2 regions of the Arthrobacter roseus genome follow, and region 2 is predicted to be linked to the other one. Evidence: predicted binding sites of a transcription regulator. Region 2 holds the regulator's gene; the other holds the start of a gene.
The links. Region 2 encodes Rex, which represses fermentation and respiration genes when NADH is low (regulators of the CRP and FNR family bind a similar motif). Its sites were predicted from a motif close to CTTGTGAANNNNTTCACAAG; they were not measured.

Region 1 (11,632 bases), 2.1 Mb from region 2:
GCCACAGCAGGGCCGACGTCGTCCATGTCAGTGAGCTCCAACCGCAGGTTGAGATGCCAACCGGTGGCGGCCGTTTCAGTCGCGGTCACCTGAAAGGCCGCGGGTCCATGGGGCAGCGCGAGCGTGCGAGCGTACGTCAACGGACCACCCGGGGTGAGACTGGCTACGTCAACATCCTTGATGGCATGGACCGCCAGAAAGTGGAAGACCCCTGGTGCATTGAAGGGCTGCCGCACCGGCAGGTCGAGGTCCAGTCGAGCAGTCACTGTGAGCGCCCCGGCGACAGGTTGGCCATGCTAGTCAAGGCAGAATTCGTTACCTTCTGGGTCCTGCATCGTGATGAACCCCGCCTCCATCGTCGCGTTGTCGGGCTCGACTCGATAGGACCGGGTGGCACCGAGTAACCCAAGGCGGCTTGCCTCGACCTCGAATGCTTTCATCCGCTCGGCGCCGTCGAGGCCTGGTGCTGCACGGACGTCCAGGTGGAGCCGGTTCTTGGCCGATTTACCTTCGGGCACCTGCTGGAAGAAGATGCGTGGATGGGGACCCTCGAGAGGCAGTATGGCCGCGCGAGAATTCCACTGATCCCGAGGCACTCCGAACGATCCGAGCGCAACGTCCCACGAATCGAAGCCAGCCGGTGGCGGTTGCATCTGATACCCAAGAGCTTCCGCCCAGAAGGAGGCGAGCCTCGCTGGATCAGCACAATCGAAGGTGATCTGGAGTTCTCTGGTCATGGGCTCACTCTTCCACGAAAGCTTCCCTGCATCTACGCACAAACGTGGCCCAGGTGCAGGTGCGTGGTTTCGGCACCGCGTACCTGCACCTCCGCCACGTGTTTGTGCCTTGGGCGGGGAAAAGGCCCAGCCGGGTCAGGCGTAGCGGGGGAGCCCTGCCGCTTAGAGCGAGGCGAGGATCTCGACGCGATTCCCGTGGCCGTCGCGGGTGTGCAGCCTCTCGTAGCCGTCGAAGGAGTATCGCTCGCGCCAGTCGACGTCGAAGCCGAGACTCGACAACCGTTCACCGAGCTCGTCCAGGGCAGGAACGTCATTGAGCACGAGAGCGGGGTGGGCCTTCCGTGCTGGGGCGAACGGGCCCTCGACTCCCACGTGAATCTCGGCGTCGACCTCTCCCGAAGCGTTGCGGGCACGGAACCACGCGCCTCCCCGCCCCTTGAGGGCGGCAGGCTTATCGATCTCCGTCAGCCCGAGCCCGTCGCCGTAGAACTTCCGGGCAACGTCCTCCCCTCCTGGCGGGCAAGCAACCTGAACGTGGTGCAACTTCATAGTTTCTCCTTCTCGTTTTCCGATGGTGGGCTCCTGCAGTCCGAGGCTCCTCACCCTTTATCTGGGCTGGAGCAACTCCTCACAAACGCGTGGCCCAGGGTCAGGTGCGTGGTTTCGGCACCGCGTACCTGCACCTCCGCCACGTTTCTGCGTAGAGCGGCGTCAAGCATCGAGGTGGCCAAGTAGCTCGGTTTCGGCCGCGTTCAGGTATCTGCGCAGCCCCTCGGCCGCCTCGGTGCGTTGTCCAGCCCGAAGCTGGTCCACCAGAGCAACGTTTCGGTGTACATAGTGGGTGTGGAAGTCCGGGGCGGAGGCCATGCCATGAAACACCAACCGCATCTGCGCCAGCACCCGGGTCATCAGAGTATCCAGTGATGCGCTGCCGCTCATCGCAATCACTGCGCGGTGCAGTACCTGGTTCGCGGTGGCCATCCGGGAAACCGATCCGGCTTCCCGGGCGGCGGTCGCCTCCACTACGATCGCGTCCATGGCATCAAGGGCCGACGGCGATACCTCGCCCCACAGGACGGCGGCCGGCTCGATCATGCGGCGGACCCGGTAGATCTCCCGGACGTCGTCGGATGTAGGGGACGCGACGAAAACTCCACGGTTCGCGATTCGCTTAACCATCCCCTCACTGACCAGCGTGCTGAAAGCTTCCCGGAGCGTGTTCCGCGAGACTCCGAGCGAGACCGACAACGCCTGCTCCGATAGTTTGGTGCCCGGAGTCAGCTGCCCGTCGGCAATGCGGCTGCGCAGTACCGTGGCAATCCACGCCCCAGTGTGCGCATGTTCGGCGGTCTGGCCGGTGGGATTTCCCAGCAGCGCATTCATCGGCATGCCCTCCATCTAACGGTGCTCGCCCTCACGAATGGTCCCCAGAGATTCACCGCGTACGACGGCGGATCCCGGCTCCTGCTGGCCCCTGGACAGAGTGCCCGAACAGTGGGCGGACACAGTGGTTTCCATTTTCATGGCCTCCAGAATCACGATGGGGTCGCCCGCGGAAACGTCCGCCCCGTCGTCGGCCATCCACTTGACCAGGTTGCCGTTCATGGGAGCGGTGAAGGCGGCGTCATCTGGTGCAGTGTCAGCGCCGACAGCAGACCCAGTGCCCGCACCCCCGCCGCTCATCAGCGCGTCCCACAGCCCGGCCGGTATACCAAGGCGAACAGCCTTGCCCTCAATGTCCACCGTCAGCCGTTTGCGTTCTGCGCTGGGTTCGGCCGCTGTGAGTTCCGGCGACGCAACCAGTTCATCCGCGAACTCCGTCTCAATCCACGTCGTGTACACGCCGAGCGCATCCGGGTTGGTGAACGCCGGGTTGCGCACTACCGCGCGGTGGAAGGGGATGACGGTGGGAAGCCCGCGGATCACGAGCTCGTCCAGAGCAGCGCGAGCGCGGCGCAACGCCTGCTGCCTATCGGCGCCCCACACGATGAGTTTGGCGAGCAGGGAATCGTATTCGGCTGGAACGATGCCTCCGCTGCGCACACCCGTATCCATGCGCAGTCCCGCTCCCGTGGGTGGCTCGAATGCCTCGACAGTTCCCGGCGAAGGCAGGAACCCACGCGCTGGATCTTCGGCGTTCAGCCGGAACTCGAACGCGTGCCCGCGCGGTTCCGGATCTTCCGTGAGGGAGAGCTCCAAGCCGTCCGCAATACGGAATTGCTCGCGGACCAGGTCCACGCCGGTGGTTTCCTCGGTGACAGGGTGCTCCACCTGAAGACGTGTATTCACCTCAAGGAAGGAAATGATCCCGTCTGGTGACACCAGATACTCGACCGTGCCAGCACCCGTGTACCCGGCCTCGCGGCAAATGGCCCTTGCGGATTCGTGGATCCGCTTGCGCTGATCGTCCGTGAGGAAGGGGGCCGGGGCTTCTTCCACCAGTTTCTGGTTACGTCGCTGAAGCGAACAATCCCGGGTGCCAACCACCACTACGTTCCCGTGCGTATCGGCCAGGATTTGCGCCTCCACGTGTCGCGGTTTGTCCAGGAAACGCTCCACGAAGCACTCTCCCCGCCCGAACGCCGCCGTCGACTCCCTGACCGCAGATTCGAAGGCATCCTCGATGTCTTCTATCCGGCGCGCGATCTTCATCCCGCGTCCACCACCGCCAAACGCAGCCTTGATGGCAACCGGCAGCCCATGTTCCTCCGCGAAAGCCCTGACCTCGGCGCCGTTCTCCACCGTGCCCTCCGAACCCGGCACTAGCGGCGCACCAGCACGGACCGCGATCTCACGCGCTGTGACCTTGTTCCCCAGGTCGCGGATAGCTTGCGGCGACGGCCCAATCCACGTCAGCCCTGCATCCATCACTGTTTGCGCGAAATCAGCATTCTCCGACAGGAAACCGTAGCCCGGATGGACAGCATCCGCCCCAGAGAGGGCCGCGGCGTCGAGCAGCTTGGCCATGTTTAGATACGTGTCCGTACCCGTGCTGCCCTCCAGCGGGACCGCCTCATCTGCGAGCCGTGCGTGCAGCGCATCGGCGTCCGGATCCGAATACACGGCAACGGAGGCAAGCCCTGCATCCAGACACGCTCGAATCACGCGGACAGCGATTTCGCCACGGTTGGCGATCAGGACCTTCTTCATGAACGGCCTCCTTGCATCAATTCGGGTTGCAGCGTGTCTGGATCGACGACGACGAAACGGATGGCAGCACCCGGCGCCAGTTGCGCTGCCACCGGAAGATCCTCCGGTACGACGACGGCAATCACCGGGTAGCCCCCCGTTACCGGATGGTCGGCGAGAAACAGGACGGGAAGGCCCGACGGCGGCACCTGAAGCGCACCGGCGACGGCACCTTCACTGGCCAGCTCACCCTCGCGCGTACGCTGCAGCGGGGCCACTCCGTCGAGCGTCAACCGCACGCCCACCCGGTTCGATTCGGCGCTCGCAGCCCAGCCAGACCCGGTCAGTGTTTGCAGAGCATCGCGGTCAAACCAGTCTGCCCGTGGGCCTGTGGTGATGCGCAGGATCGCGGCGCCGTCGTCGGCGAGCGGTTTCTGTGTGGTCGGCTCCGGGTGGCCGACTATATGGGAGGCTTCGACGCGACCGATGGGAAGCATTGTGCCCGCGCTCAGGGGTGCCGGCCCGACGCCGGACAGGGTGTCGGTGGAACGGCTTCCCAGAATCTTGGGCAGACTCAGCCCGCCGCGGACGCCGAGGTAGGTGCGCAGCCCCTCGACGGGTGTTTCGAGGGTGAGGGTCTCGCCGTCGAGCAGGGCAAACGGGGACCGCATTGGGGCAGTGTGCGTACCACGAGCGCCGCTGACGGAAGTGGGGGTCTCCGCACCGGCCAGTGCCACCACGACGTCGCCGCGTGCCCTCATGACCAGCCCGCCGAATACCGTTTCGATCACAGCATCGGTAGGCGAATTACCCACCAGTCGGTTGGCCTGCCGTGCAGCGGGGACATCAAGGGCACCAGAGGCAGATACACCGAGATCGCCGTACCCCGGACGTCCCAGATCCTGAATCAGCGACTGCATCCCCGGTGCCACGACCTCGAGAGCGCGGGCCGGCGCGACGGCCGGTGCGTCGCCAGACGCCGCGTCGTCGTCGTCCGCTTGTTGCGTCAGCTCCGCAACCGCGACAAAGCGCACGCTGTCGCCCGGGCGCACCAGCGCCGGCTCGTCCCGGCCCAACTCCCACATGCGCGCCGACGTCCGTCCGATCAACTGCCACCCACCCGGCGACTTACCTGGATAGACGGCCGAGAAATGCCCCGCCAGAGCAACCGATCCAGCAGGAACCGCCGTGCGCGGAGTATCGCGCCGCGGCACATCGAGCACATTGTTTTCACCGTGCAGATACGCGAAACCTGGTGCAAAACCACCGAAAGCCGCCGTCCACGTCTGCGCTGTGTGTGCCTCCACAACGCCGTCCGGCCCCAGCCCGGTGAGCTTACCGACCTCAGCCAGATCCTCGCCGTCGTACACCACCTCAATGGTGACAGTCCGGCCGGCAACGTCAACAGGTTCAGCAAAATCGAGATGCTCGACGGCGGCATGTCCCGCCAGCGCGCTGACCCGTGTTTCGAACCGCAGCAACACAGTTTCGGCAGCGGCGAGCACGTCTCTCTGGCCCGGCAACGGATGCTCGAGGAGCTGGGCGTGGAGTGAGAGGACGGCGTCGAGCGCGTCAAGCTCCACCAGAAAAGCCCGCGTTCCGGCCCAGCGGATGGAGGGAATGCTCATACGAAACTCTGGATGGTGACTCCAGCGTTTTCCAGCCCGGTCCGCACTGCGGCTGCCATGGCCACGGCGCCGGGAGTGTCCCCGTGAACGCAGATGCTTTCCGCATTCATTGTCAGTTTCGATCCGTCGCGCGCAATCATGATTCCCTCGGTGGCCAGACGGATCATGTTCTCGGTGACAACGGCGGGATCGTGCAGGACGGCGTCTGCCTCGCGGCGCGAGACGAGAGTGCCGTCGGGGTTATAGCTGCGGTCCGCGAAGGCTTCGGCAACCGCGCGCATCCCCGCCTGCTCGGCTTTGGCCAGAGCAACGGATCCGGGCAGTAGTAAGAGGGGTAGTTCAGGGTTGAAAGCATGAACGGCATCGACCACGGCCTGCGCGTGAACTGCGTGGTGGACGATGGTGTTGTAGAGCGCGCCGTGGGGTTTGACGTAGCTGATTTCACCGCCGGCAGCCCGCGCCAGAGCCTGAAGGGCGCCCATCTGGTAGAGGACGTCGTCGGCAAGTTCGGTGGGGGAGCAGTCCAGAAAGCGGCGGCCAAACCCGGCGAGATCTCGGTAACCCACGTGGGCACCGATGGTGACATTACCGGCGACGGCGTCACGACAGGTCTGCGCAATCGTCGATGGGTCCCCTGCATGGAAGCCGCAGGCCACATTGGCGCTGGAAACGGAGCGCAGGACGGCCGCGTCGTCGCCCATGGTCCAGTTTCCAAAGGATTCGCCGACGTCGCTGTTCAAATCGATGGTGCGCATGGTGACCTCCGTCTCATGGTGCCGTGGTTCAAGCATGCATCAACGGAATGGATTGTTCAACAATCTAGTGGTTATGCGTCGCGTCCCGTGATGTCCGTCAGCGCTTCCTTCAATGTGCCGTGCTGGAACGTGAAGCCACTGTCTACCAGCTTCCGCGGCTCCACCCATCGGCTCTTGAGCACCAGCTCGGTCTCAGTGCGAATCACCACAGCACCAAACTCCAGCAGCCAACGTGGCGACGGCACGCCAACGCGCATACCGAGTGCCTCCCGCACGCTGCTCATGAGCGCCTGATTGGTTACCGCCTCAGGAGCCGCAGCGTTAATGGGACCGTGCAGCGAAGTGTCCCCGTAGATGTGCAGTACCGAACGGAACAAGTCCTCAACATGGATCCAACTGAACATCTGGCTACCCAACCCCATGGGACCACCCAGTCCTAGCTTGGCCAAGGTGACGAATGGGCGCATTACGCCACCGCCGGGACCCAGAACAATCGCGATCCGCAAGGCCACCTGCCGTACGCCGTCGACCACTGACTGCGACTGCGCCGCCTCCCACGCTTTCGCCACGGCAACCGAAAAGCCAGACCCAAGTTCGCCGTCGTCCTCCGTCTGTGGACGGTCCTGCGCATGCCGGTAAATGGTGCCGGTGCTGGAATTGATCCACAACGACGGCGGCCTGCCGCCCGACTTTCGACAAGCCGCCAGCGCCCTGCCGAGCTCGGCGGTGGTCTCCGTGCGCGAAGAAAAAATGGCGTCCGCGTTGGTCTTGTAGTAGCGGCAGTTCACGGTTCGACCGGCGAGATTGATCAGCATGTCGGCGTCGTCCAGCAACCCCGCTATACCTTCGGTGTCTCCCCAGGTGACTGCCGTGCCACGGCCGATGATGCGCACCTCCGTGCCCATCTCCCTGAATCGCCGTTGGAAATACGTGCCGATGAAACCCGATGCTCCGGCGATGACAACAACTTTGAGGTTCATGGCTTTGCGCTCCTGATCAGATTGACAACATCTTCAACGATTCTTCGCACAACAGGCAGGCGCGACAGGATGACGAGCCGGGCAACCAACGGTGCGGCGTTATCGATCAAGGTCCTGGTGCGGCGTTGGTTGGGCGAGCGGTCATACACCCAGAACAGGGTGACAGCCATGTAGCCCAGCCACAACAGCTCCGGCATATCCTCCCGAATCGCATGCGGCGGCTGCGGGCGGGACACGGTGACGGCTTGCTTGAACAGGGCAATCGACTTTCCGCGAGCCACCGCTGCTTCGTCACCGAAGGGGCTAACGGTCGACGACGGCCTGATGGCTACCTGCAGAAAGTTGGCACCGAAGTCGTGGTACGGCCCCATGACGTCCACGCCGGTCTGCAAAATGACCCGCAGTTGCTCGCCCAGATTTACGCCGTCGCGCAGTTGCGGAAGAGCGCGAGATCGGTGCTCATCCTGGATCGATTTGTAGAGCTCGTGGACCAGATCGTCCTTCGACTCAAAGTAGTAGTACGCGTTCCCGGTGGAAACCCCGGCGTCCGCTGCGATGCCGCGCATGGTGGTTTTGCTATAGCCCTGCTCGCGGAAAAGACGCAGTGCTGTAGTGATGAGCAGCTCGCGGGTGGCTTCGCGCTTGGTTGCCAAAATTTCTCCTTTTTGAACAGGTTCAATCCTAAGTAAAGCACTATTCTGAACGCGTTCAAAATCTCTTTTGAGGGCCTCTGCAGGTGCGTGAGAGAATTGATGCTTGGCCCACCCAGGGCCCTCCAGTGTTAATACAGCAGGCCATCCGCCAGCGAACCACTAGATTGCGATAATCCCATGACAGATACCCAGGCCCTGAAACCCAGTGCCCGCTTTGCCTCCATCGGCAGCCCCTACTTCGGCATCATGCTTGCTGCACTCGCCGTCGTTCTGATCCTCTCAAATATTGGTGCGTCCAAAGGCGTCGTTATTGGGCCGTTCATCACTGATGGCGGGTTTTTCCTCTTCCCGCTCGCGTACATCCTCGGAGATGTCATCAGTGAGGTGTACGGATTCCGGGTAGCCCGCAAAGCGATCATCACCACCTTTCTCCTGTCCGTCTTCGCGTCCCTGTGCTACTGGATCATCATCGCCCTGCCCGGATTCGACGACGACTTCAGCACCGCAAAACAGTCAGCCCTCGAGCTCGCGCTCGGTCCTGTGCCGCTGATTGTGCTAGCCAGCCTGCTCGGATTTGTTGTTGGCCAAACGCTGAACTCGTTGGTCCTGGTCCGCATGAAGGAACGCTTCGGCGAGGGACGGCTGTGGGCCCGGCTGATGGGCTCCACCGGGGTCGGCGAGTTCGCGGACACCCTCATCTTCTGTTCCATCGCGGCCCCGGTCATCGGCATCACGGACTTCCCCACCTTCACGAATTACGTCCTCGTCGGGTTCGTCTACAAGACCCTCGTCGAGTTCGCCTTCGTGCCCGTCACGTCCATGGCCATCGGGTGGGTCAAGCGGCGCGAGCCCAGCTACGGCGTCGCACCCTTCTAACCCGTCGTCGTTCACCACCCGCAAAAACGTGGCGGAGGTGCAGCTGCGTTGTTTCGTCACCACGCGTCTGCTCCTCCGCCACGTTTCTGTCTGGTCTAGTGGACCCAGCGTAAGCAGCGTGGCCTAACGACGTCGGCTCTCGGCAGCAGTGATGGCCGCTAGGACCCGAGCCTTGAGTTCGGCTGCGCGAAAAAGGTCGGCCCACTCGATGCGGAGAAACTGCCACCCCATTTCGGTGAGTGCCTTCTCCCGTCGTCGTTCCTGGAAAAGCGCATCGCTCGTTGGTTGGTAGTCGAAGTACTTGGTCTTTCCATCGAACTCGAACGCGAGTTCGAGCTCCGGCAAGGCAAAATCGAGCCGGTGACTGCCGAGGCGGGTCTGAACAACGAACTGCTCGATTGGCGTGGGCAGATTCGTGCTGATGAAGAAGTGCCGCGTGAGAGTTTCGCCAGGAGATTCAGAGAGCCCACTCGCTTTCTCCATGACCTCTCGGGCACGACTGATCCCTCGGTGGCCGGCCAGAGACTTGAGAATGTGCGCAATGTTCTCCCGATCTGCCCCTCTCCGCAGGGCATGATCGGCGACAATCAGGCCCTGTTGATGCGACAGAATCCGACCGCAGTCCACAACCGTGCGCTCCACACTCGTTGTCCTGAAACCGTCAATCACCACTATCTGGTCTGGTGGAAGGACAAAGCAGTGGCTTTGCACGTCGAGGCCGTGGCCATGGGCGGATATCGCGAAACCCTGCGTTGCGTGAATCTGCTGGTTGACCCGCCACAGGTTGAGTTCCTGCAGGCACGCGGCTGAGGTGTGGCTGTACACCATCCTCCCTTTCGACGTCGAGAGGATGCCGTGTTGATGGGCCTCCAACCGCCGTCGTTGGAGAGTGTCTTCGGAAGGAGGTTCCTCTGACTTGTCGGCGATACGAAAGCAGCCGCGACGAACCCTTTCGAGAGATTTGTCTGTCACCAGGGTCTGGATGTGCCGTTCGGTGAGGCCGTGCTCCAGTAATTTCTGCGGAAGGGAAGAGAAGGACGCAGTAGAGAAAGTAGCGCCTACCGCGGAGCGTAGTAGCGGCCCAGCACCTCGGCCTTGAGGTCAAAGAAGGTGCCGTCCTCGATCGCAAGCCGTGCATCGTCCACGAGTTTCACAATGAACCGTTCGTTGTGGATCGAGACGAGGGTGGAGGCCACCATTTCCTTGGCCCGGAACAGGTGGTGGATGTACGCGCGGCTGTAGTGGGCGCACGCGTAGCAGTCGCAGCGCTCCATCAGAGGGCTGAAGTCGCGTTTGAACCGGGCGTTGGAGAGGTTCCAACGGCCGTCCGGGGTGTAGAACGCGGAGGTTCGGGCAACACGGGTGGGGGAGACGCAGTCGAACGTGTCCGCACCGTTCTCGATGGCGGTGAAGAGGTCGTCTGGTTCGGAGATGCCCAGTAGGTGCCGGGGTTTGTCCTCGGGCAGCTCTTCGGAGCACCAGCGCACAATGGTGCCGAGGTTCTCCTTCTCGAGGGCACCGCCGATTCCAAAACCGTCAAAGTCCATGGCGCCAAGGTCTTGGCAGGCTTTCCGCCGCAGATCCTCATACTGCGCCCCCTGGATGACGCCGAACAGTGCTTGGTACGGACGGTGGGCCCGGGCCGCGGTCAACAGATCATGCTCAGTCACGCACCGCTCTGCCCACAGGCGCGTCCGCTCCAGGGACTGCTCCTGGTAGCCGCGTGAGTTCATCAGCGTGGTCAGCTCGTCGAACGCGAACATGATGTCCGCCCCGAGCTGGTGCTGGATCTGCATGGAGATCTCGGGTGTGAACCGGTGGCGATCACCGTTGACGTGGCTTTTGAACCACACCCCGTCGTCGTCAACGTGTGCCAGCCGTTCCTTGCCGGCGGCGACGTCGTCGTCCGCACCACCGGAGGTCACGGCGTCCATGTTGATGACTTTCTTGAACCCCGCGCCGAGGCTCATCACCTGGAATCCACCGGAATCGGTGAAGGTGGGACCGTCCCAGTTCATGAACTTTCCCAAGCCGCCGGCCTCGTCGAGAATGTCCGCGCCGGGCTGCAGGTACAGGTGGTAGGCATTGGCGAGCAGGGCTTGCGCACCGAGCTCCTTCATGGATTCGGGGAGCACCGCCTTGACGGTCGCTTTGGTTCCGACGGCGATGAAGGCGGGCGTCTTGATCTCGCCGTGTGGGGTGGTGATTGTCCCGGTGCGTCCCTGAAAGTCAGCGGCAGGCAGCGACGTGCTGTCCCGGAGGCGGGTTTCGACGGCGAATGAGAATGAGGGTTTCTGCGATTGAGGATGCACCCATCTATTTTGCCAGCAGATAGCGGACCTACGGCGCCCCTACTCCAGTGTCGATGTCACAATCGGCTCCGAATCGGGGTAGTGCACGCCACGGAACTCGTCCCAGCGTTCCCACACATCGTGCAGTTGCTTCGCGCCGAGTTCGTAGGTGGAGGCAATCGCGATGGATTCCCCGCCGGGCAGATCCCCAAGGATCAGCAGTCCATCGCCGCGCTCGGCGTAGGCGTGAACGGTTAGTCCGAGCTGGTTGGCGCTGCGGAACCACACCTTGCCGGTGATGTCGATGCCGGTGGGCAGGCTGGCCGAATAGTCTTCGCCCGGGGCGCGAACGTCGTCGAGCCCCAGCGTGGAAATAATGGATCGACCATCCTTGGAGGCGCCTGAGAAGTACAGGGTGCGACGGGTTGAGTTGGGGTGTCGTTCGAGGGCGAAACGCAGCTGCTGCAGGAACGTGACCCACCCTTCGGTCACGGTGGGATCGTCATTGGCGCGTTCAACACTGATGCTGATGCCGCCCTGTTCGGGGTGCAGCTGGAACGTGTCTCCGCCGTCAACTGTCAGA
Region 2 (11,632 bases):
GCCGTGGCGATGGACAATAAACGCCTCCTCGCCGCACACCGGATGCCCTGGCAGGGTGCGGTAGGAGAATCCGACTCGGTCAGGCTCCTCGACGACGGTTACGACTTCCACGGGCTCAATGATGGTCATACCGAACACACGCGCTGTGACGACCAAGTGCTCGCCTCCCCTGACAGGACCTGTCGAGTTCACGGTAAATCCGCTGTCGGTCTTCACCTTCCAGCGGAGCACGTCCCGCGCGGCGCGCGCCCACACAGCGTCGCCGTATCCGCGCACCACAGATACCTCCGAATGGCGGTATCTGTTATCACGTGGAACCCATTCGCAGAGCTCTGGACTCGTCATGCAGTACACCCTACACAGCGGTAGCGGACGACCTGCGGGCTAGTGCCAGTTAAAAAGGGACGGCGCCGGTGAGCGGCAGGCGGTTGGGGGGAACACACTGCGCTCACCGGCGCCTGGGTCAGACTGGGGATCTGACCCGTCATCACTCGCACCTTTATGAGGTACTAAGAAGACTACGACCCGAAGTTGAGCACAAGCATGAAACAACCTGAGAAAAGGGTGTGTATTGCGGCATGACACAATCGGCTACATGAGCACTGGACACGAAAACGCTGATGTAAACACCAAAATCACTTTCCTGGGCTGCGGCTCAATGAACGAAGCCATTCTCGGCGGAATCCTCGCCGGCGGCCTGCCCGCCGCGCAGTTGACGGCCACAGTGCGTCGTCCTGAACGCGCAGAGGAACTGCGGAACCAACACGGAATTACCGTTCTATCGAACAATGAGGACGCAAACGCCAACCGCACAGCGGTGGCTGGGGCCGGCGTCGTCATCCTCGGTGTGAAGCCGGTCGGCATCGTTGATCTGTGCCGCGACATTGCGGACTCGCTCTCTCAAGACACGGTGGTTCTCAGCGTGGCCGCCGCAGTATCGCTGGAACTGCTGGAAGGCTCCCTCAACGAAGGACAGCCGGTAGTCCGTACCATGCCTAACACGCCGTCGCGCGTGGGCCGCGGCGTCGTCTCCGTTTCTGCTGGCTCGGCCTGCAGCCGTGAGCAGCTGGACCGTGCCATTGAAGCGCTGAAGCCCACGGGCACGGTCGTGGAGATCCCAGAGGAACAGGTCGATGCCCTTTCCGCGGTGAGTGGTTCAGGTCCGGCGTACGCGTTCTACCTCGCTGAGCACATGGCCAACGCAGGCATCGCCTTGGGGCTCGACGACGAACTAGCACGGACCATCGCTCGGGAGACGGTGGCTGGTGCAGGCTTTATGCTCGCCGAGGACGGTGTTGACGCGGCCACCCTGCGTCGAAAGGTTACAAGCCCCAACGGCACCACCGAGCAGGCCATCAAAACGTTCGATGCCAAGGGAATGCCAGGCATTATTGAAGCCGGAGCCCGCAACGCAGCGGCGCGGGCGGCGGAGATCACCGCAGAGCTGAAGGCCAAGGGTTAAACGCGAACCGCGACGTCACCCTTTAGCTGCCAGATCACCCCGCACACGGGGGATTTTGTCGTCCAAGGGTGACCTCGGCGGGAGTGACGGCCTGAGTGACCGCGGCAATGACGACGGGAAGAACAGTGGGGAGGCGCCGGGGCTACGGGCGGGCCGCGAACCTCTCCAGCAGATCCACATGTCCCGAGACGATGAGCATGTCGCGGCTCGTGACCTTCGTTTCAGGTCTGGCGTACGTGAAGTCCTCACCGGGGGTCTTGACGCCCACCACGGTCACGCCGTATTTGGACCGCACCCCTGACTCGCCGAGAGTGAACCCCTGAGTCTCCTTCGGCGGATACATCTTCACGATCGCGAAACCGTCGTCGAATTCAATGAAATCCAGCATGCGACCACCCACCAGGTGAGCCGCTCGCTGGCCGGCGTCGGCCTCCGGATAGATGATGTGGTTGGCTCCGATCCGTTTCAGAATCTTGCCGTGGGCGGGCGTAATGGCCTTGACCCAGAGATGTTCGATTCCCAGATCCACAAGGTTCACCGTGATGAGGACAGACGATTCGATGGATGTGCCGACGCCGAGGACTGCGGCACTGAACTCCTGGGCGCCAAGCTGCCGGAGGGCTTCGATGTCGGTTGCGTCTGCCTCGACAACATGGGTCAGTGTGCCGGCCCATTTCTGCACGAGGTGCGGATCTCGTTCAATCGCGAGAACCTCCCGCCCCTGCTTGACGAGTTGCTCCGCTGTGGCCGCGCCGAATCGGCCGAGGCCAATAACGAGGACCGGTGCATTGTGTCTTGGACGGTTGCCCGCCGTCGTTTTGTCAGCCAATGATCGGCCTCTCTTCCGGGTAGTGGTACAACTGGCGGCGTTGGCGTAGTGCCAACGCCGCAGCAAGAGTTACGGTTCCCACGCGTCCTGCGAACATGAGCGTAGCGAGGACGTATTTGCCCGACGGCGGCACTTCGGCGCTGAGATTTGTACTCAAGCCTACGGTGGCAAAGGCAGAGATGACTTCGAAGACTACACGGTCCAGGTTGGCCCCGGAGATCCACAGAAGTAGCCCGGACGCGACCATGACGAGAGTAGCTCCGAGCACGAGGACAGAGATCGCTACACGAATCGCTCCCTGCGGAATGGTCCGCCCGTAGGCTTGGATGTCCGTGTTGCCGCGTGCCTCGGCAACGATGGCTAGGAACATAACGGCGATGGTGGTGACCTTGATACCGCCGGCCGTCGACGCGGAACCGCCGCCAGCAAACATGAGCGCATCGGTGAGGAGCATGGTCGTAGAGCTCATATCGCTCTGGTCCACGAGGTTGAAACCACCTGATCGCATCATCACCGACGCGAAGAGCGAGTGCACGATCTTGTCGCCGATGTTCATTCCGGCGACTGTCTTTTCATTGTTCCACTCCATGGCGGCCCACGCGAAGGTACCAGCGAAGAGGAGTATAAAAGAGACGTTGATGGTGAGTTTGGTGTGGAGGGTCCAGTTCTTCACCCGCATGCCGTGTTGCAGGAGGACCATCATGACGGGGAATCCGAGGCTGCCCAGGAATACGCCGAGCATCAGAGGCGTGAGGATCCACAGGTCGGTTTCGTAGGGGACCAGGCCATCTGAGTGGGGCGTGAATCCGGCGTTGTTGAAGGCGGAGATGGAGTAGAAAATTCCGTGCCAGACGGACATCCAGAATGATTCGCCGAGGATGTAGAAGCGGGGGATCATCATGAGGGCAAGGACTAATTCGATGACGACCGACGTCGTGATGACGATACGCAGTAGAGCGCCCACCTCACCGAGGCGTCCTGCGTTATTCATGGCGGACTGTGCAATGAGCTTCCCGCGGACGCCGAGACGCTTGCTGACCATGAGGGCCAGTAGCGAGGCGAGGGTGAGTGTGCCGAGGCCGCCAACGAAGATGCCGATGAGAATGATGAGCTGGCCGAAGAAGGACCAATGGGTGGCTGTGGAAACGACAGTCAGTCCCGTGACGCAGACCGCGGAAGCAGCGGTGAACAGCGCGTCGTGGAGCGGTGTTACCTCCCCGTCCCGGGAAGCAATGGGGAGGCTGAGTAACGCTGTGAACACGCAGATGACCGCGCCGAAGATAAAAAGTGCCAGCCGCGCGGGGGAGCTATTGGCCACGCGGTCGACGAAGTCGCGGACGGTTCTGAGGATGCTTTGGTAACCGCGTGGTTCGTCCTGCCGCCATGACGGCTGGTTCCTAGCCATGATCTCCGATGCGCCTGGTCTCTTTTGGGTCGATTCGAGGCGTGATTTCCGCCGTCGAACGGCTTCTGCCCTCCGAGTAGTAAATCACTTATCGGTACATGATGGTGCGGTTCGTGGCGCGTTAGCGCATGAATCGCGTAGCGTGACATAGATGCTCAGCGTTTCTGCTTTCGGTCTGCCGCCGGTGCCCACCCGGGTCATTTGGCATGAGTCAATGCTGGCTTATAACTTCGGCGAGCAGCACCCCATGCATCCTGCGCGGTTGGAACTGACGGTACGGCTTGCCAGGGAGCTGGGGATTTTCGATGTTCCGGAGGTCTCTCTCGGCGTGCCGTTCGTGGCCTCGGATGCGGAACTGGAACTCGTCCATGATGCGGCGTATATCGCTGCAGTCAAGGCTGTGAGCGCAGATCCTGAGAGCACGCGTGAAGACATTGGACTGGGTACCCAAGACACTCCCGTCTTTGCTGGCATGCATGAGGCAAGCGCCCGACTAGCAGGTGCTTCCCTGGCGGCAGCCGACGCCGTGCTGTCGGGGGAATCTGTGCGGGCGGTCAACTTCGGGGGAGGAATGCATCATGCCGCGCGAGGCATGGCTGGTGGGTTCTGTATCTACAACGACGCCGCCATGGCCGTTCAGCGGTTACTCGACGGCGGTATCCAGCGAGTTGTGTACATTGACGTTGATGCCCACCACGGCGACGGCACACAAAGCATTTTCTGGGATGAGCCGCGCGTTATGACTATCTCCCTGCACGAGTCCGGCCTAACGTTGTTCCCGGGCACGGGCTTTGCCAATGAGGTCGGAGGCCCGGACGCGCAGGGGACTGCGGTCAATGTGGCTCTTCCTGCCGGTACCGGAGACGCCGCGTGGTTGCGCGCATTCCATGCCGTAGTGCCGCAGCTCGCGGGGGCGTTTGCCCCTGAGGTTATCGTCAGTCAGCACGGTTGCGACGGCCACGCCACCGACCCCTTATCCAATTTGCAACTCAGTGTCGATGCGCAGCGGCAAGCGGCCCTGTCCATAGCTGATTTGACCACCAAACTCTGCGACGGACGATGGATCGCGACCGGCGGAGGGGGGTACAACGTTGCCTCGGTTGTGCCCCGAAGCTGGTCCCTGCTGATGGCTGTCGCCGCTGGGGTGCCGCTGTCGCCGTCGTCGGCTGTTCCACCCCAGTGGCGGGAGTATGTGCTTGAGCGCTACGGCAAGGCTCCCGAGTTCATGGGAGACGGAGCGGATACGTGGTGGCGGTCCTGGGAGGTTGGGTACGATCCCAATGACGCTGTGGACAGAACGATCATGGCCACTCGCAAGGCAGTCTTTCCCATCCACGCACTGGATCCATGGTTCGACTAGCCGCTGTAATTCTGGTGAACAGGATGCCGTGCAGAACATATGCGGCTAAAGTTATGGAATGGCGATCGATGATGTTTTTGCAGTTATTGCGGAGACTACACGACGCGAAATTCTTGCGTCTCTGCGTTCCGAGGACAAGGCTGTCGGGGAGTTGGTCGGGGAACTGGGCGTCAGTCAACCAACGGTGTCAAAGCACCTGAAAGTACTCCGCGAGGCCGGGCTGGTCACTATGCAGGCCCAGGGCCAGAAGCGTTTTTATTCGCTGCGCGCCGAACCGCTCCAAGAGGTTGTCACCTGGCTGAGTGGTTTTGAGGCCGAGGTTATCCAAGAACCTGAACCCATCGCTGCCGTCGGTTCCATGGAAGTTGGCGTCACGGAGCAAGTGGTCATTTATGACGGCGAACAGCGACGTCCGCAACAACTGCAGCGGACGGTGGAGCGTGCGGCTGGCAGGGCTGCAGACATTTTCGCCAACCTGCCGCGGTTCCGCAAAAAAAGGGATTGAGCATCCGCTTTCACTTTCGTCACATGAGCCACTAGAGTTACCCATTAGACGGTTTGGGCTCGGACTACAAGGCAACACGCCGTCAAGGTTGCTGGGGAGCATTGTCCGAAGCGAGAGAGAAATCTGGAGAAATGGCAGACGAAACCAACTTCTCAAACGTAAGCTTCCTCACAGTCTCCGAGGTGGCTGACGTTATGCGCGTGTCAAAAATGACCGTGTACCGCATGATCCATTCCGGCGAAATGCCGGCCGTCCAGTTTGGCCGCTCCTACCGTGTTCCCGAGTCCGCCGTCGAAAGCGTACTGCAGTCAGCACAGCAGGAGAAGCCAACCGGCACCGCCTGACCGCCGCTTCTTCCGGTAAAGGAAAACGGCGGATTGGCGGTACCCTGTTAAGGAACGTTTTACGTCATCGTAAGAATCTGCTGGTAGTAGCGCGCCTTGGCTCGTTCACCGGTAGTCGATCAAGAACAGTTTGTGAGGACTCTGTGGGTTCAGTAATCAAGAAGCGCCGCAAGCGTATGGCCAAGAAGAAGCATCGTAAGCTGCTTCGTAAGACGCGCCACCAGCGTCGCAACAAAAAGTAGTCGCCGGGAGTAGAGCTCCCTGACACTATGGAAGGCCCGTCACCGTTTCGGTGCGGGCCTTTGCCATGTGCGGAATGCGCCGTCGTCGCCTGCACGCTAGCTTTGTAGGTATGTATTCACCGAACCTCCTGCTGTTGACGAAACCGGAATGCCATCTTTGTCAGGATGCGCGGGAGGTTGTCGGGCGCGTGGCCGGTGAACTCGGAATCGTTTGGTCTGAGGAATCCATCGTCGATGATCCGGAGCTGAGTGCACGCTACGCGGAGGAAATTCCTGTGCTCCTGATCGATGGCGTGCCGAGGGACTTTTGGCGCATCGATGAGGTCCGCCTTCGCCGGCTATTGGGCACGGAGCGTGAGCAGTGACCTCGTGGGACAAAGAACTGCCCTCAGGTAGTCGTGAGATTCCAGCCGCCTCGCTGGGCCGCCTGACCATCTATCTGCGCGCACTCAACGGGTTGGGGCCGGATGCTGCGTCGCGAGTTTCGTCTGAGGAGCTCGCCACCGCCGCAGGGGAGAACCCCGCCATGCTCCGCAAGGACCTCTCCTACCTCGGGTCGTATGGGACCCGCGGTGTGGGGTACGACGTTGGGCAGCTTACCAAGCGGATATCCGACGCTCTGGGGCTCAACCATGATTTGCGGGTGGTCATCGTAGGTGCCGGGAACCTGGGGCGTGCGCTCGCGGGCTACTCCGGCTTTGTATCTCGCGGGTTCGAAATGGTGGCGCTTTTTGACGTTGATCCACTGGTCATCGACAGGGAAGTGGGGTGGTTGCGGGTCAGCCCGGTTGATCAGTTGGAGCAGGTCCTCGAGAGCAAGCGTGCGAACATGGCTATTCTGTCGGTGCCTCCCAGCGCTGCGCAGGAACTCTGCGACCGGCTTGTAGCTGCGGGCATTACGAGCATTCTCAATTTTTCGCCGACGATCCTGCAGGTGCCTCAACAGGTGCAGGTGCGGAAGGTGGATTTGGCCACTGAACTGCAGATCCTGGCCTACCATGCACAAAGGGTGCGGGATCCGGAAGTTTCTTCCGAATCCCGCACCCCGCGTACTGGCTAGATATTTAGGCTTGGTGCGGTGCGTATCCGGCGGGTCGAACCTGCTGGAAGTACGGCCGCGCCGGCTTCATCCAGATCAGGACGACGGCGACAACGCCGAGAATCATGATGATCAAGCCCAGGATGACGCTGAAGGGGTTCGCCGCTGGGGCAGACGCGTACATTTCATTGTCCACGCCGCTTGCAATGGCGACGCTGATCAGGTTGAAGACCTGTATGACGACGTTGATGCTGGCTAAGACCGTGGCCGTGATCCGGGCCCAATTGTGGCCCTTACGGATGAAGATGGCTAGCACAACGTAGATGGCGACGGAGATGATCGCGAATATCAGACCTACGATCCCTGCGGCGGCCACCATATTGGATGACATACCGGGGAGATCGGGCATGGTCATCTGAGCGATGATGGCGGAGATCAGTGTCAGGGCGCCGGCGGCCAGGATGAGCCAGTAAGCCATATCGACCTGCTTAGGGGCTGGGCCTTTGTCCGCTGCGGGTGTCTCCGGGGCGCCGCCTGGGTAGTTGTAGCCGGAGGCCTGTGGCGCCTGGTAACCGTAGGGCTGCTGGCTGCCCGGTGCGCTGTCTGGCCCGTTCTGCCCGTACTGTGGTTGGCTGCCCGGAGCCGCTTGCCCCGAGTAGGGGTTACTTTCGGGTGTGAGCTTCTGGGGGTCTGAATTGTTCTCAGGGGTACTCATCGTGCGTCCTTTGTTTACGTTGGTGGCTGATTCCAAGCGTACAGCGGGTGCACATCGCGGTCAGGTCCATTCGAACTCAACCCCCGTGGGATACCCCAGCTGGCAGGTCAGGTGTTGATGTCCTGAACCAGCGGTGCCCTGCGGCAGTCCACATCAGTGTTGTTGCCACGATCTGCATCAGGGCAGTGATGATTCCCATACCAATGGTTCCGATGGTGATGATCGAGGAAATAGTGGTGATGGCGCCAACGATACTGAGCGCGATACGGGCCCACGGTGCGCTTTCTTTCATGCGGACGGCAAGGTAAACGATGGCCACGCTGATGAGGGTGGCAAAGATGAGGCTCGGTACATCGAGGACCAGTGCGCCGCGGCCGTAGGTTCCAACCGATCCAACCAGGCTAGCGACGTGCAACACCACCGAGAAGGCGGCGGAGGCCAACCAGAGTACGTAGGCGGCGCTGATTTCCTGCTGCAGCCCGCTGAGGTCCTTCAGCCTTTGGGCGATAGGTCGGTCTCGGAGGTCAACGGGGCTGGCGCCGTCGTTGTGGGTCCGGGTTGGCTCGCGCTCGGGAGGGGTGGGGAAACGCGGCATGGGCATCGTTTAAGCGTAGTCGGCACGTGTCGCTGAAAACGTTGATTTCGCTAACCATTCCGCAACGAAACGCAGCGCGAGATCACCTTTTGTCGACGACGTCACCCTCTATACAGAGTGTCAGCGAGGCTAAAGGGTGATCTCGCGCAGGTCAGCGCAGGGGGGAGAGAGCCTACTCCGCGGGTGCCACGAAAGCTGCGTCGAGGCTGATCGTGACTTTGTCGCCAATCAGGACGCCGCCAGCTTCGAGGGCAGCGTTGTAGGTCAGACCAAAGTCCTTGCGGGAGATGACGGTCTGGCCGCTGAACCCGGCGCGCGTTGCGCCGAACGGGTCCACTGCGACTCCGTTGAACTCGGTGTTGAATTCTACGGGTTTGGTCACGCCGCGAATGGTCAGGTCACCGGCGAGCACGTAGTTTTCATCGTCCCCTGAAAGCCCAGTGGAGCTGAAGGTCATTTCGGGGAACTGTGCGATGTCAAAGAAGTCTGGTCCCTTGACGTGTGCGTCGCGGTTGCTGTCCTTCGAGTTGAATGAATCGGTTTTCACCGTGGCCTCGATGGTGGAATTCTCGATGTTCTCGGTGACGTTCATGACGGCGTGGACGTCGTCGAACGTGCCACGGACCTTGCTGATACCTGCGTGGCGGACGGTGAAACCGACTTCGCTGTGCGAAGTGTCCAGGTTCCAGGTTCCGGCGGTGAGGCCGTTGGGGATAGTCATAATGAATTTCTCCTTCTGTGGGGACATAGCTTCCTCAGGATGCAAACATGTAAATACATGTTTTATTCCCTGGGTCGGAAACTTCCGCTGCTACATCTTGAGGGAAGGAGCCGCGGCGGCTGAAATTAGGGCGGCCAGTGCCGGGGTGTCAAACTTGATGTCATGCCCAAATCCACAGTTCACCTGCTGCGTCACGGCGAGGTCTTCAACCCCGAGGGCGTCCTCTACGGACGCTTACCCGGCTTCCATCTCTCCGCGCTCGGTCACGAAATGGCCGAGCGTGCGGCCTCCTGGTTTCAGGAGCGAGAGCACGACGGCGCCCGCATCAGCTACCTGGCTGCCTCACCTTTGACGCGCGCTCAAGAAACTGCCAAGCCGACGTCGGACGCTCTGGAACTACCGATCGACACTGATGAGCGGCTTCTTGAGGCGCAGAACCGGTTTGAGGGGATGGCTGGCATCAAGCGACAGCTGCGTAATCCGCGGTACTGGCCGCTTCTGGTGAATCCCATGAAGCCTTCGTGGGGTGAGCCGTACCTTGCGCAGGCGGCACGCATCATGGAGGCCGTCGGAGATGCGGCCCGCAAAGCGGTGGAAAACGGTGGAGACGGGGCCGAAGCCGTTCTCGTCAGTCACCAGCTTCCCATCTGGGTAACGCGTCTTGCCGCGGAGAAGAAACGCCTGTGGCATGATCCGCGGCAACGAGAGTGCACGCTGGCTTCCATTACGTCCCTGGAGCTCGACGACGGCCAGCTGGCTGGAGTCAGGTACACCGAGCCGTGCCCCGATCTGCTCCCAGGAGCTGCCAATGTTCCGGGCGCATAATGTATGGGAGCATATAAGTACTACTACACGTTGTAGAAATTGTGAAAGAAGCTGTGAACACTACTGATGGAATTCCCGGACGCCGTTCGCTCCTGAAATACGGTGCTGCGCTGGCCTTCGGCATACCCGCCGCGGTCGCGCTGGCCGGGTGCACCGTGGAAGACCCCTTGGCCAAGCAGGCCAAAGCGGGGGACAACAAGAACTACATTGCTGGCGATGGCTCAGTGACTGAATATGCGCCGGAGAAACGCGGCAAGCCCGTCGACATCTCTGGAAAGCTGTTCAGCGGCATGCAGGCTTCATCGGAGCAGTGGCGTGGCAACGTTGTGGTCCTGAACTTCTGGTACGCCGCCTGTGCGCCGTGTCGCAAGGAGGCCCCTGACCTCGTGGCGCTCCATGAGACATTCAGCCCCGAAGGCACCCTATTCTTTGGGGTAAATATTCGCGACGAAAAAGCCACCGCGGACGCATTCGAGCGCACGTTCAACATTCCGTACCCAAGCTTCAACGACAAGGACGGCCAGGTCCTGCTGTCGATGACAAGCTACGTTCCGCCGCAGGCCGTGCCCACAACCATCGTGCTGGACAAACAGGGCCGTGTATCCGCGCGCATTCTGGGTCTGGCGGAGAAGAGCACCCTGAAAGCCCTGATCTCCGACGCCGTGGCGGAGTAGGCCCACGTGCTCCCCGCCGTCGAACTGGCGCGTGTCACCGTGCTGAGCGCAGGAAACCCGTTTGCCGAAACCGTCCTCAATGGATCTATGTTGCTGGCGCTGCCTGTTGCCCTGCTGGCCGGCATCGTTTCTTTCCTCTCCCCGTGCATCCTGCCACTCGTTCCGGGCTACCTCGGGTACGTCACGGGTTTGGCCGGCGTCGACCTGGAACAGCAGAAGCGCGGACGCATGTTCATCGGCATCGGGCTCTTTGTCCTTGGATTCACCGTGGTTTACGTGGCTATCGGCGCGGTGTTCGGTCAGCTTGGTGCCTGGCTCAAAGGTCCGGACCAGGCGTGGGTGACGCAGCTGCTCGGTCTGCTCGTGATTCTCATGGGCGTGGTGTTCATGGGCGGGCTGGCCTGGTTTCAGCAGGATCGCAGAATTCATGCTTCACCGCGTGCGGGACTGTGGGGGGCGCCGCTGCTGGGCCTGACCTTCGGCCTGAGCTGGGCACCGTGTATCGGTCCAACGCTCTCGGCCGTGCAGTTGCTGTCGTTCTCTGGCAGTGACGCCAGCGCAGCCAAAGGCGCCATCCTGACCTTCGTGTACTGTCTGGGGCTTGGTCTGCCGTTCCTGCTGATCGCCCTTGGCGTCCGCCGCGGTCTGGGGGCCATGGCTTTCTTCCGGAAACACCGGCGCGCCCTGCAACTGTCTGGCGGGCTCATGCTCATTGTTGTTGGCGGACTGATGGCCACAGGAATCTGGATCATGTGGATAAACGAGCTCCAGGGCTGGCTCAATAGTGTGGAGCTGCCCATCTGATGAAGAAGACCAACAAGGATCACGTGAGTAAGCAGCCGGAGAACACCTCATCCGATAACGCCCAGACCGGTAAATCAGACATCGCACTGCCGGCGTTGGGTTTGTTCGGCAC

Region 1: a site for Rex is predicted at 7,925-7,944, ahead of JOE65_RS03785 (queuosine precursor transporter). Genes of this name have one in related genera too.

What each region holds. Positions count from the first base shown of each region.
Region 1 is NZ_JAFBCU010000001.1:704,313-715,944, forward strand. Features, by position in the region: gene JOE65_RS03740 (DNA-3-methyladenine glycosylase 2 family protein) at 1-266, opposite strand, end outside; gene JOE65_RS03745 (VOC family protein) at 297-737, opposite strand; gene JOE65_RS03750 (VOC family protein) at 900-1,286, opposite strand; gene JOE65_RS03755 (GntR family transcriptional regulator) at 1,449-2,126, opposite strand; gene JOE65_RS03760 (acetyl/propionyl/methylcrotonyl-CoA carboxylase subunit alpha) at 2,136-3,887, opposite strand; gene JOE65_RS03765 (5-oxoprolinase subunit B/C family protein) at 3,884-5,494, opposite strand; gene JOE65_RS03770 (LamB/YcsF family protein) at 5,491-6,249, opposite strand; gene JOE65_RS03775 (TIGR01777 family oxidoreductase) at 6,321-7,229, opposite strand; gene JOE65_RS03780 (TetR/AcrR family transcriptional regulator) at 7,226-7,882, opposite strand; gene JOE65_RS03785 (queuosine precursor transporter) at 8,060-8,758, shown strand; gene JOE65_RS03790 (hypothetical protein) at 8,882-9,730, opposite strand; gene tgt (tRNA guanosine(34) transglycosylase Tgt) at 9,817-11,070, opposite strand; gene JOE65_RS03800 (SRPBCC domain-containing protein) at 11,110-11,632, opposite strand, start outside.
Region 2 is NZ_JAFBCU010000001.1:2,824,573-2,836,204, reverse strand. Features, by position in the region: gene JOE65_RS13720 (DUF1990 family protein) at 1-345, opposite strand, end outside; gene proC (pyrroline-5-carboxylate reductase) at 596-1,462, shown strand; gene JOE65_RS13710 (potassium channel family protein) at 1,605-2,291, opposite strand; gene JOE65_RS13705 (TrkH family potassium uptake protein) at 2,284-3,696, opposite strand; gene JOE65_RS13700 (acetoin utilization protein AcuC) at 3,911-5,056, shown strand; gene JOE65_RS13695 (ArsR/SmtB family transcription factor) at 5,115-5,561, shown strand; gene JOE65_RS13690 (helix-turn-helix domain-containing protein) at 5,693-5,905, shown strand; gene JOE65_RS13685 (30S ribosomal protein bS22) at 6,049-6,147, shown strand; gene JOE65_RS13680 (glutaredoxin family protein) at 6,258-6,512, shown strand; gene JOE65_RS13675 (redox-sensing transcriptional repressor Rex) at 6,509-7,207, shown strand; gene JOE65_RS13670 (hypothetical protein) at 7,212-7,901, opposite strand; gene JOE65_RS13665 (hypothetical protein) at 7,978-8,502, opposite strand; gene JOE65_RS13660 (YceI family protein) at 8,669-9,217, opposite strand; gene JOE65_RS13655 (histidine phosphatase family protein) at 9,380-10,042, shown strand; gene JOE65_RS13650 (TlpA family protein disulfide reductase) at 10,096-10,716, shown strand; gene JOE65_RS13645 (cytochrome c biogenesis CcdA family protein) at 10,804-11,520, shown strand; gene resB (cytochrome c biogenesis protein ResB) at 11,520-11,632, shown strand, end outside.